DNA from 2 places in the Nonomuraea sp. NPDC004186 genome. Region 1 is predicted to be linked to the other one. Evidence: riboswitches for the same ligand, from Rfam matches in the RefSeq annotation. Region 1 holds a riboswitch; the other holds the start of a gene.
What was found. A riboswitch is a leader RNA that binds a small molecule or an ion and turns the genes downstream of it on or off. The one in region 1 is predicted to bind thiamine pyrophosphate.

Region 1 (5,783 bases):
GCTGGGCCCTGGTGACCGCCGTGGCCAGCATCACGGCGGCGCAGCCCAGCTCCATCGCCAGCGCGGCGTCGCTGGCCGTGCCGATGCCCGCGTCGAGCACCACCGGCACGGAAACGGCCTCCACGATCAGCTCGATGCTGTGCGGGTTGCGGATGCCGAGACCCGAGCCGATCGGCCCGCCCAGCGGCATGACGGCCGAGCAGCCCGCCTGCTCCAGCCGCCGGGCCAGCGCCGGGTCGTCCCCGATGTACGGCAGCACCACGAACCCGTCGGCCACCAGCCGCTCGGCCGCGTCGAACGTCTCGATCGGGTCGGGCAGCAGGGTCCGCTCGTCGGAGATGACCTCGACCTTGATCCAGTTCGTGCCGAGGGCCTCCCTGGCCAGCCGTGCCGTCAGCACGGCCTCGCCCGCCGTGAAGCAGCCCGCGGTGTTGGGGAGCACCTTGATGTCCCGCTTGCGCAGCACGTCCAGGACCGAGCCGCGGGCGTTCGGGTCGAGCCGCCGGATCGCCACCGTGGTCAGCTCGGTGCCGGACGCGGCCAGCGCCTGGTCGAGCACGTCCAGCGAGGGCGCGCCGCCGGTGCCCATGATGAGCCGGGAGGAGAAGCTCTCCCCGGCGATGATCAGATCATCCACCTTGCACCGCCGTCAGAACCTCCACCCGGTCACGGTCGCTGAGCGCCGTCGTCTCCCACGAGCTCCGCGTGACCACCTCGTCGTTGACGGCCACGGCCACTCCGGTGGTGGCCGTGGTCAATGTGCGTACGGCCTGCGCCACGGTCGTGCCGTCGGCCACCTCGTGGGAGGCCCCGTTGATCATCACAATCATGAAATATCCCGAAATCTCCCAGGCGAGCACATTGCGGCGAGCTCGCCCTCCTCGCCCAGCAGGATGTCCGCCGTGAGCGGCGCCAGGAGCACGCCGCCCCGGTGATGGCCGGTGGCCAGCGCCAGCCCCGGGGTGCCGCTCGGGCCGATGAGCGGCAGGTTGTCCGGCGTGCCCGGCCGCAGCCCGGCCACCACGTCGGAGACCTCCAGCTCGGTGATGCCCGGCACCAGCTCCCTGGCGTCGCGCAGCAGCTCGTAGAGCCCGCCCGCGGTCACCCTGGTGTCGAAGCCCATCTCCTCCTGCGTGGCCCCGACCACCAGCTCGCCGTCGCCCCGGGGGACGAGGTAGACCGGCGTGCCGTGCACGGTGCCGCGGACGCACCGGGTGAGCAGCGGCTGCGGCGAACGCAACCGCATGATCTGCCCCTTGACCGGCCGGACCGGCACCTCGGCCAGCCCGGCGCTCCACGCCCCGGCCGCCAGGATCACCCGCTCCGCCCGCAGCTCGGCTCGCCGGTCGTCGCCGCCGGGCGGCTCCAGGCGTACCCCTGTGACCCGGCCGCCGTCGCGCAGCAGCTCGCCGACGCGCGCCCGTACGAGCTGGACTCCCCGCCGGTCGAGCGCGGCGAGCAGCGCCGCCGTCACGCGGCGCGGGTCCACCCAGGAATCGCCGACGGCCAGCAGCCCGCCCCGCACCGAGGGAGCCAACATGGGCTCCAGGCGGCGGCACTCGCGGCCGGTCAGTCGCCGGACGGGGAGCTCCAGCTTCTCCAGGTACGCGGCCAGCTCGTCCAGCGCGGCCAGGTCGTCCGCCCCGAACGCCACGTCGAGCGTCCCCTCGGAGCGCAGGTCCAGGGCCTCGGGGCCGGCCAGCCCCGCGTCGGCGGCCAGCTCGGCGGCGAAGGCGGGCCAGCGGCGCAGCGACGCCACGCCGAGCCGCAGCAGCGGCACCTCCGTGTAGGTGACCTCGCTGACCGGCGCCAGCATCCCCGCGGCCGCGTGTGAGGCCCCCGAGGCGGGGGCCGGGTCCACCAGGGTGACGGGCCGCCCTTCGCGGGCAAGCCGCCAGGCCAGCGAGAGGCCGACGACCCCGCCGCCCACGATCACATCCATCCGCGCTCCCTTCGCCGGCATGATCCGGATCAGGTGTCTTGCGGTCGAAGGCCCGATGGCAGCCTTCCTCTCAGCCCGGTCACGGCCGGACTCCCGCGCGTCTTACGCCCCCAGCCTACGGCCTCGCTGCGACGCCCGGACACCGGCCCACGTTAGGGTCATGAACGTGAACGAAGTCGTGGTGGTGGGAGCGGGCCTGGCCGGAGTGCGCACCGTGGAGGCGCTGCGCGCACAGGGGTTCGGCGGGCGGATCACGCTGGTGGGCGAGGAGCGGCATCGCCCCTACGACCGTCCACCCCTGTCCAAGGCCGTGCTGTTCGGCGACGCCGACACCAGCTACGTCGACACCGACCTGGCCTCGCTCGACGTGGTGTTCCAGCCGGGGGTCAGCGCCAAGGCGCTGCGCGAGGGGGTCGTGGAGACCACCGAGGGCGAGCTCGGCTACGACGGGCTGGTCATCGCCACCGGCGCCGAGCCGATCAGGCTGCCCGGCGACGGCCCGCAACACGTGCTGCGCACGCTCGACGACGCCCACGAGCTCAGGGCCATGCTCGTCCCCGGCGCCCGCGTCTCGATCATCGGCGCCGGCTGGATCGGCGCGGAGGTGGCCACCGCCGCCCGCCGCGCCGGGTGCGCGGTGACCGTGATCGAGGCCGGCCCGGCGCCGCTCGCGACGGCCGTCGGCGCCGAGATCGGGGCCCGCACCGAGCGCTGGTACGACGGCATCGACCTGCGGCTCGACACCATGGTCGACTCCGTGGACGAGGGCGGCGTGCGGCTGGTGGGCGGCGAGTTCGTGGACGCCCACGTGGTGGTCACGGGCATCGGCGTGCGCCCGGCCGTCGAATGGCTCACCGGCGCCGACATCGACCTCCACAACGGCGTCGTCGTGGACGAGCACCTGCGCGCCTCCCTCCCGAACACGGTCGCCGTCGGCGACTGCGCCGCCTGGTGGTCGCGCCGCTGGCAGACCAGGCTCAGGGTCGAGCACTGGGACACCGCGCTCAACGCCCCCGAGGTGGCCGCCGCGAGCTTGCTGGGCGAGGACGTCGCGTACGATCCCGTTCCGTACTTCTGGTCGGAACAGTTCGGGCACATGGTGCAATACGCCGGTCATCATTTGGCAGGCGAGCGCCTGATCTACCGGGGCGAGCCGGAGGGCAAGTGGTCGGCCCTCTGGCTCACGGCCGACGACGCCCTCGCCGCGGTGCTCGCCGTGGATCGGCCGCGAGACCTCGTTCAGGGGCGCAGAATCATCGACGCGGGACACCGTCTCGACGCGGAACGCCTGGTAGATCCAGAAGTCCCTCTACGGGATTGTGTTGTTTGAGCAAGCGCGGCATGTGGTAGTTGTGGTTTCGTGACGCTTTCTGTTGCACAGATCGACCGGGAGACCGACCAACTCGTCGACGAGTGGCTCACGCTCCCCGAAGTGGCCTCGCGCCTAGACCTTCCGATCGGGCGGGCCAAGCAACTCCTCAAGGACCACAAGCTGCTCGGCGTACGCCGGGGGGGCGGCGGGCCACAGGTGCCCGCTGTGTTCCTCGATGGAAAGGATGTGATGAAGGGCCTGCCCGGCACGCTGACCGTGTTGCTGGACGCCGGCTACGACGATGTCGAGTCGCTGCGCTGGCTCTTCACCCCTGACGAGTCCCTGCCCGGATCGCCCATCGAGGCGATCAAGGCCGGCCGTCATACTGAGGTCAAGCGGCGTGCCCAAGCCCTCGGTTTCTGAAGCCCGCCTCTATCTCTGCACCGACGGCCGCCGCGACCGCGGCGACCTGGCGGAGTTCCTCGACTCGGTGCTGGCCGGCGGCGTGGACATCATCCAGCTGCGGGAGAAGGGTCTGGAGGCCCGCGAAGAACTCGCGCTCCTCGAGGTCTTCCGCGACGCCTGCGACCGGCACGGCAAACTGCTGGCCGTCAACGACCGGGCGGACGTCGCCTACGCCGCCCGGTCCGACGTGCTCCACCTGGGGCAGGACGACCTTCCTGTGACGGTCGCGCGAGAGATACTCGGCGACGACATCGTCATCGGACGGTCCACCCACTCCGTGGCCGAGGCTTCCGCCGCGGCAGCGGAGCCGGGCGTCGACTACTTCTGCTGCGGCCCCATCTGGCCCACGCCCACCAAGCCCGGCCGCCCGGCCCCCGGCCCGCCGCTGCTCCGGCACGCGGCGGCGCTGGAGACCTCGCGGCCGTGGTTCGGGATCGGCGGCATCGACCTCGCGAACCTGGACGAGGTGATGTCGTACGGCGTGCGCCGCGTGGTGGTCGTACGCGCGATCACGGACGCGGAGGACCCGGGCGCGGCGGCGGCGGAGTTCGCCAAGCGCCTGTCCTCCGCCTGACCGACAAGCCCGTGACCGACAAGCCCCTGACCGACATGAGCCCCTGACCGCGGCGGCCACCTGACCACAGGAGGCCGCCCGGCCGTACGGGGCCCTGCGACCCACGAGGCGCCCGCCACCACACGGGCGCCTCCGAGTCGGAGGCCCGGGCCCAAGGCGGCGATCCCCGGGCAGGTCAGGTCAGGTCTTGCGGGAGGTGGCGGCGATGGCCAGCTCCGTCAGAGCCGCGCGCGCCTCCGCCGTGATCGGCGCCTCGTCCAGCGCGGACAGCGCGTCCCCCAGATAGTCGCCGATCAGGTCCTCGCACTCCTGCAGCGCGCCCGTCTCGTCGATGATCTGCCGCAGCGTCTCCACCCCGTGCTCGTCCAGCCCGGGATCCCCCAGCAGCCGCCGGACGGTCTGCGCCGCACCCGGGGACGCGGCAGCCAGCGTGCGGGCCACGAGCATCGTCCGCTTGCCCTCCCGCAGGTCGTCTCCGGCGGGCTTGCCCGTCTGCGCCGGGTCGCCGAACACCCCCAGGATGTCGTCACGCAGCTGGAACGCGATCCCGACCCGCGTGCCGTAGCCCGTGCACAGCTCGTCCATCCAGGGCGCGAGCTGGCCGCCGGCGAGCACCAGCCCGAGCCTGAGCGGCTGCTCCACCGAGTATTTGCCGCTCTTGAACAGCGCCACCCGCAGCGCCGACTCGAACGTGTTCTCGCCGTGCGCCTGCTCCAGCAGGTCGAGGTACTGGCCGCACATCAGCTCCGTACGCATGTGGTCGTGCACGGGCTGGGCCGCCGCCAGGGACTCGGGCGGCAGACCGCTGGTGCGCCACATCTCGCCCGACCAGATCAGCAGCAGGTTGCCCAGCAGGATCGCCGCGCCCTCGCCGAACTGCTCCGCGGACCCGTACCAGGCGGACTTCTCGTGCAGCGCCTGGAACCGGCGGTGCGCGGACGGCATGCCCCTGCGCAGGTCGCTCTTGTCCATCACGTCGTCGTGCACCAGCGCGCTGGCCTGCAGCAGCTCCAGCGAGGCCGCCGCGGTGAAGATCGCGGGCACGTCCGTGCCGCCCGCGCCGCGCCAGCCCCAGTAGCAGAACGCCGGACGCAGCCGTTTGCCGCCGGCCAGCAACTCGTCGGCGGCTGTGCGCAGCGGCTCGAGCTCGGGGTCACCGGGGGCGGGCAGCTGTCGTTCGACGAACTCTCCGAGGGCACGCTCCACCTGTGTGCGCAGGGTGTTCATGCCAACGGCGTCAGTGGTCATGCCTTGAGACTAGTGGCCGCGTGCGGGGGAGCGGATGTGCAGGTGTCCTAATAGGGGCATCTGAGGTGGCGTGGACGGTGATGTGCCGCTCGTGCCGGTGACATGGCTGTGGCGGCAGGGGTGACACGGCCGTGACCTTGAGTCGGTGAGGTCCCTGTAACCTTGGCACATGGCGCTTGGTCGACCCTCCATCCTGCCCGATCGTGTTCCCACCGTCCGCGACATGCTCGCCGCCGGTGGCC
Region 2 (5,783 bases), on a different contig from region 1:
GACCGCCGCGATCATGGCCGCGTTGATGGCGGCGATGGTCTGGGCGACCGCGTCGGCCGTCCAGGCGCCCTCCGCGATCTCCTTGACGCGCTGCCTGCTCGCCTCGGGAAAGGCCTTGCGGTCGAGCTTGGCCGCGTGCGCGATGGCGATCAGGACGGCCGTGCGGGCGTCGGGGTCGGCGCCCGCCAGCGCACTGGTCACCCGGTCCCTGACCGCGGCCTCCACGTCGGAGTCGGCCTCGGGCCAGCGCGTCGTGGGGAAGATGCCCAGCACCTTGCCGCGCTGCTCGGTCAGCACGCCCGACTCCGCCAGCCTGGTGAGCAGGCGCCTGCGCAGCTTGGCCGACTGCAGCCGCTGGACCCACCAGGCGGGCTTGCGCTCCTTGCCCTCCTCGGTGATGCGGGCCAGGGTGGCGTCCAGCTCGGAGTCGCCGAGCGGGGACGGGTCCATGACCGTCACCTTCTTGTCCGACAGCTCCAGCCGGCCGTTGACGGCCAGCTCGGCGAGGAGCGCGCCGGCGAGGGCCGGGTCGAGCTGGGTCCCGGCGACGAGCGGCGTGCCCTTCTCGTCGTCGTGGGCGAGCAGGAGCAGCTCTTCGGCGATCGTCACAGTCATGCTTCGACACTAACCTCCCAGCCATGACTGTCTCGGAGAAGTTGCACGCCGTCGGCCGCCCGCTGCTCCGGGCTCAGCTCGACCATCCGACCGTGGCCGGCATCGCGCGTGGCGACCTGCCCGAGGCGGTGTTCAGGTCGTGGCTGGAGCAGGACTACCTGTTCCTGCTCGACTACGTACGGGTGTTCGCGCGGCTGGCCTGGCAGGCGCCCGACGGGCATCTGGGTGATCTGGTGGACCTGGCGCACACCACGTACCACGACGAGTTGAGCCTGCACCGGTCGTTGTCGGCGGAGTTCGGCGCCGATCTGGAGAGGGCGGTGAAGGGGCCGGCGTGCGCGGCGTACACGGCGTTCCTGCTGGAGTCGGCGGCGTCGTACGGGGAGGGGCTGGCGGCGCTTTATCCGTGTATGTGGGGATATTCGAGTCTCGGACAGATATTGGCGGAAATTTCCCCTGTTGAGTCGAGATATCGGGCTTGGGTGGACACGTACGCGGATCCGGCCTTCGCGGCGCTCACCGCGCGGATCGCGCAGATGATCGACCAGGCCGCGCCGGACCCGGCGCGGGCCGAGGAGCTGTTCGCCGAGGGGATGGCGCACGAGCTGGCCTTCTGGAGCGTGCCGTAGCCGTCCACAGGCTGTGGACGGCCGGACGCGCACGTACCCTGGGGACATGCCGGAACTTCCCGAAGTGGAGTCGCTCACCCATTTCCTGCGCGAACGGGCCGTGGGCCGCACGGTCCTGGGGATCGACGTGGTGGCCATCCAGGCGCTCAAGACGTTCGACCCGCCGGTGACCGCGCTCGGCGGGCTGACCATCACCGGGGTGTCGAGGCACGGCAAGTTCCTCGACCTCGACTGCGACGGCCTCCACCTGGTCATCCACCTGGCCCGGGCGGGGTGGCTGCGCTGGCGCGACGACCTGTCGGGCGCGAAGCCCGTACGTCCCGGCAAGGGCCCGCTCGCGGTACGGGTCCGGCTGGCGCCCGACGAGGAGGGCCTGGCGCCCGGGTTCGAGCTGACGGAGGCCGGGACGCAGAAGCGCCTGGCCGTCTACGTCACCAAGAACCCGGACGACGTCCCCGGCATCGCCGCACTCGGCCCCGACCCCCTCGACGAGTCCTTCACCGTCGACGCGCTCAAGCGCATCGTGGGCGGCAACCGCACCCAGATCAAGGGGCTGCTGCGCGACCAGAAGATCATCGCCGGCATCGGGAACGCGTACTCGGACGAGGTGCTGCACGCCGCCAGGATGTCCCCGTTCAAGATCGCGGCCACGCTGACGGACGCGCAGATCGCCGACCTGCACGAGGCCATCATCGCCACCCTGGGGGAGGCGGTGGAGCGGGCGCACGGGCTGGCGGCCAAGGACCTCAAGGCGGAGAAGAAGTCGGGACTGCGGGTCCACAACCGGGCCGGGCAGCCGTGCGACGTCTGCGGCGACACGATCCGCGAGGTGTCCTTCGCGGACTCCTCGCTGCAGTACTGCCCCACCTGCCAGACCGGCGGCAAGCCCCTCGCCGACCGCCGGCTGTCCCGCCTTCTCAAGTGAGCTCGACGGAAGAAGGCACTGTGGAACCGCTCGACGACTACGACGTGCGCCAGTGGGACACGCGCGAGGACTGCGAGGTCCGCCAGATCCTCGACCGCATCGCCGACAAGTGGTCGCTGCTCGTGATCGCCCTGCTCGACTGCCAGAGCCTGCGCTTCACCCAGCTCCGCCGCGAGATCGACGGCGTCAGCCAGCGCATGCTCAGCGTGACCCTGCGCCAGCTGGAGCGCGACGGCCTGGTCAGCCGCACGGTCCATCCCGTCGTGCCGCCCAGGGTGGACTACGCGCTCACGCCGCTCGGCCGTACGCTGCACGAGACCATCAAGTCGCTGGTCACCTGGACGGAGACGCACCAGGAGGAGATCGCCGCGGCGCGTGCGGCCTACGACGCCAGGCGCGAGATGATGGAGTCATGACCGTTCCTGAGATCGAGGCCAGTGCCGTTCCGGCAGACGCTTACCTGCTCGACGTCCGTGAGCAGGACGAATGGGTCGCGGGGCACGCCCCGGAGGCCGTGCACATCCCCATGACCCAGATACAGGGGCGGGTCGACGAGGTGCCCGGCGACCGCACGGTCTACGTCGTCTGCCGGGTGGGCGGCCGGTCCCTGCAGGTCGCGGCCTGGCTCAACCAGCTCGGGCGCGACGCCGTCAACGTCGGCGGCGGCATGCAGTCGTGGGAGTTCGCGAGCCGCCCGATGGTCAGCGAGACCGGGCAGCAGCCGTTCGTGGCGTAAAAAGGCCCCACTGTGGCGGTTTCGCCGTCGCTGAGGCATGATGAGGGCGCCAACTGCAGATTGTCGCGGGAGCTCGGGGTGCGCCGGGCTGAGAGGGCAGCCATAGATCCGCTGCCGACCGCCTGAACCTGTCCGGGTAATGCCGGCGTAGGGAGTGTGCGATGACGCATGTCGTCGACGAAGTTCCGCTGACTCTTGAAGGCAGGCCGCCGAAGACCCTGGGCGTGCTCGATCAGGGCGCGCTCTGGGCGAATCTCGGAGTCAGCCTCCTGGGCTTCTCCGGCGCGTTGCTCCTGCTCAACCCCCTGTCCAACGCTCCCCTCAGCCTGACCGCCGCGCTCCTGGCGACCGTGGTCGGCAGCCTGATCGGCACCGCCATGGTGGGCCTGTCCGCCGTCCCCGGCACCCAGACGGGGCAGCCCGCGATGGTGCTGCTGCGGGGCCTGTTCGGGGCGCGGATCTCGTACGTCCCCACGGTGCTGAACATCGTCCAGATGCTCGGCTGGGCCGCGTTCGAGCTGTGGGTGATCGCCAAGGCGGCCAGCGCGATCTTCGGCGCCGTGCCGTACCAGGTGTGGGTGATCGCGGCGGGGGTGCTGACCACCGCGCTCACGATCTGGCCGCTCGGGTCCGTCAGGCTGCTGCGGCGGTACGTCACCATCGGCGTGATCGTGTCGATGGTGTGGTTCGCCTGGTTCTTCCTCACCAGGGCGCCCGCGCACACCGGCGGGTCCTGGACGGCCTTCGCGCCCGCCGTGGACTACGTGATCGCGCTGTCGGTGTCGTGGGTGCCGATGGCGGCCGACTTCGCCCGGCACTCCAGGTCGAGCAGGGCCGCGTTCACCGGCGTGGTCGGCGGCTACACGCTGGCACAGGTCGCCTGCCTGGGCCTGGGCGTGTTCGCGGTGGCCATGGCGGGGGCCGACAAGGTGGCGGCCGACGGGACGTCGGTGTTCGGCGCGTTCGTGGCGGTGCCGCTGGGCGCGCTGTTCTTCGCGATCCTGGTGCTGCGCGAGACCGACCAGTCGTTCGCCAACGTCTACTCCACCACGGTCTCGCTGCAGAACCTGATGCCGCGGGTGGACCGGCGCGTCTTCTCCGTCGCCATCGGCGTGCTGAGCGTGGCGATCGCCCTGGTCGTGGACGTCAACTCGTACGGGGCGTTCCTCGGGGTGATCGGGGCGGTGTTCGTGCCGATGTTCGCGGTGCTGGCCGTGGACTACTTCGTGCTCGGCGGCTCGCGGAGCTGGAACACCGCTGAGAACGCGCCCTCGCGCTGGTCGAGGCTGGTGCCGTGGGCCCTCGGCTTCGTGGCGTACTGGCTGACGACCTCCGCGCCCACGCTCAAGCCATGGGACCGCTTCTGGCAGGGGGCCCGCGACGCCATCGGCTTCACCCGGCAGCCGTGGATGAACGGGGCGCTCGGCGCGGCCGTCGTCGCCGTGCTGGTCACCCTGCTGATCAGCTGGTCGATGCGCGCCTTTCGACGTTGAGCAGGTGCTGCTTGGCGGCCGCGCCGCCCGCGTAGTCGCCGAGCGCGCCGTCCTCACGCACCACCCGGTGGCACGGCACGATCACGCACACGGGGTTGGAGGCCAGCGCGTTGCCGATCGCCCGCAGCGCGCGCGGCCTGCCGATGCTCGCGCCGATCTCCTCCAGCGTCGTGGTGGTGCCGTACCGGACCGCCATCGTCTTCTGCAGCACCGTGCGGGCGAAGGACGTCGCCAGCGCCAGGTCGACGGGCGTGGTGAACGCGCGCAGACGGCCGGAGAAGTAGGCGTCCAGCTCCCTGCGCACCGGGTCGAGCCGGCGCGGATCCGGTCCGATGAACCTGCCCACGTGCCTCGTGAGCAGCTCGTACACGGCGTTTTCCGGCTCGAAGCTGCACGCCGCGATGCCCTTGCCGGTGACCGCGAGCATCAGCCTGCCGACGGCCCCGTCATAGGGGCCGAACGCGATGTCAGGAGGCGCCTCACCTCGATAGGTGCTGGAGGTCACGCGCAACAGGGCATCGAGATCGTTGCTCGACATGCCGCCAGCCTCCCCGCCGCCGAGAATCACCGTGACCGCAGCGTATCGGACGGATCGCCCGACGCACTCACCACGCCACGTGCACTATGGAGGAGTGGGGGACGAATGGGCCGGTAGGGACGACGAAATAGCTCGCGCTGCCCTCGCCGGTTCGCCCAACGCCGTCGTGGTCGTCGACCGTGATCAGAGCGTACTGGTCTGGAACGAGGCGGCCGAACGGCTGTTCGGGTGGACGGCGGAGGAGATGCTCGGGCGCCGGGCGCCGATCGTGCCGGGCGAGCTGACCGCCGAGCACAACGCCGTGCTCGAACGCGTGCGCACCGGCGGCCAGGTCTCGGTCCGCACCAAGCGCCTACGCGACGACGGGACCGTGCTCGACGTGCGCGTCGACATCAGCGCGCTGCGCCTGGGCAGCTCCGTGGCCGGGTACGTCTGCGTGCACCACCTCGCGCGGGCCGACCAGGTGGCCAAGGACCGCATGGCGCGCCGGGCCAGGCTGGTGCGCCGGCTCACCGACGTGGTCGGCGACATCAACTCCGAGCTGGAGCTGTCGGCCGTGCTCGACCGGATCTCGGCCAGCCTCACGGAGCTCACCGGGGCGGACGCGGGCGGGTTCGTGCTGATCGAGGATGAACGGTTGCGGCTGGTCAGCACGTACCAGCTCCCGGAGGCCATCAGGGGCACCACCACGGACCTGCGCACGAGCCTCGTCGACAAGCTCTTACGCACCGGCAAGACCGTCATGCTGGAGTCGAACGGGCTCGAGGACCTGGTCTGGGCCCGGCTGAAGGGGCTGCACACGATCGCACTGGGCCTTGCCGCGGTCGGAGGGCGCCCGTACGGGGCC

Region 2: another riboswitch for thiamine pyrophosphate. It lies ahead of ACWEPL_RS36095 (purine-cytosine permease family protein); the one in region 1 lies ahead of thiO (glycine oxidase ThiO).

What each region holds. Positions count from the first base shown of each region.
Region 1 covers NZ_JBSGFQ010000045.1:41,729-47,511, forward strand. The annotation lists gene ACWEPL_RS32280 (thiazole synthase) at 1-637, opposite strand, end outside; gene thiS (sulfur carrier protein ThiS) at 630-830, opposite strand; gene thiO (glycine oxidase ThiO) at 827-1,942, opposite strand; TPP riboswitch at 1,932-2,049, opposite strand; gene ACWEPL_RS32295 (NAD(P)/FAD-dependent oxidoreductase) at 2,103-3,272, shown strand; gene ACWEPL_RS32300 (Rv2175c family DNA-binding protein) at 3,303-3,677, shown strand; gene thiE (thiamine phosphate synthase) at 3,655-4,293, shown strand; gene ACWEPL_RS32310 (polyprenyl synthetase family protein) at 4,474-5,541, opposite strand; gene metF (methylenetetrahydrofolate reductase [NAD(P)H]) at 5,711-5,783, shown strand, end outside.
Region 2 covers NZ_JBSGFQ010000054.1:68,592-74,374, reverse strand. The annotation lists gene ACWEPL_RS36120 (GOLPH3/VPS74 family protein) at 1-615, opposite strand, end outside; gene ACWEPL_RS36115 (TenA family protein) at 639-1,244, shown strand; gene ACWEPL_RS36110 (Fpg/Nei family DNA glycosylase) at 1,291-2,169, shown strand; gene ACWEPL_RS36105 (winged helix-turn-helix transcriptional regulator) at 2,190-2,585, shown strand; gene ACWEPL_RS36100 (rhodanese-like domain-containing protein) at 2,582-2,905, shown strand; TPP riboswitch at 2,961-3,076, shown strand; gene ACWEPL_RS36095 (purine-cytosine permease family protein) at 3,067-4,398, shown strand; gene ACWEPL_RS36090 (methylated-DNA--[protein]-cysteine S-methyltransferase) at 4,367-4,936, opposite strand; gene ACWEPL_RS36085 (ATP-binding protein) at 5,031-5,783, shown strand, end outside.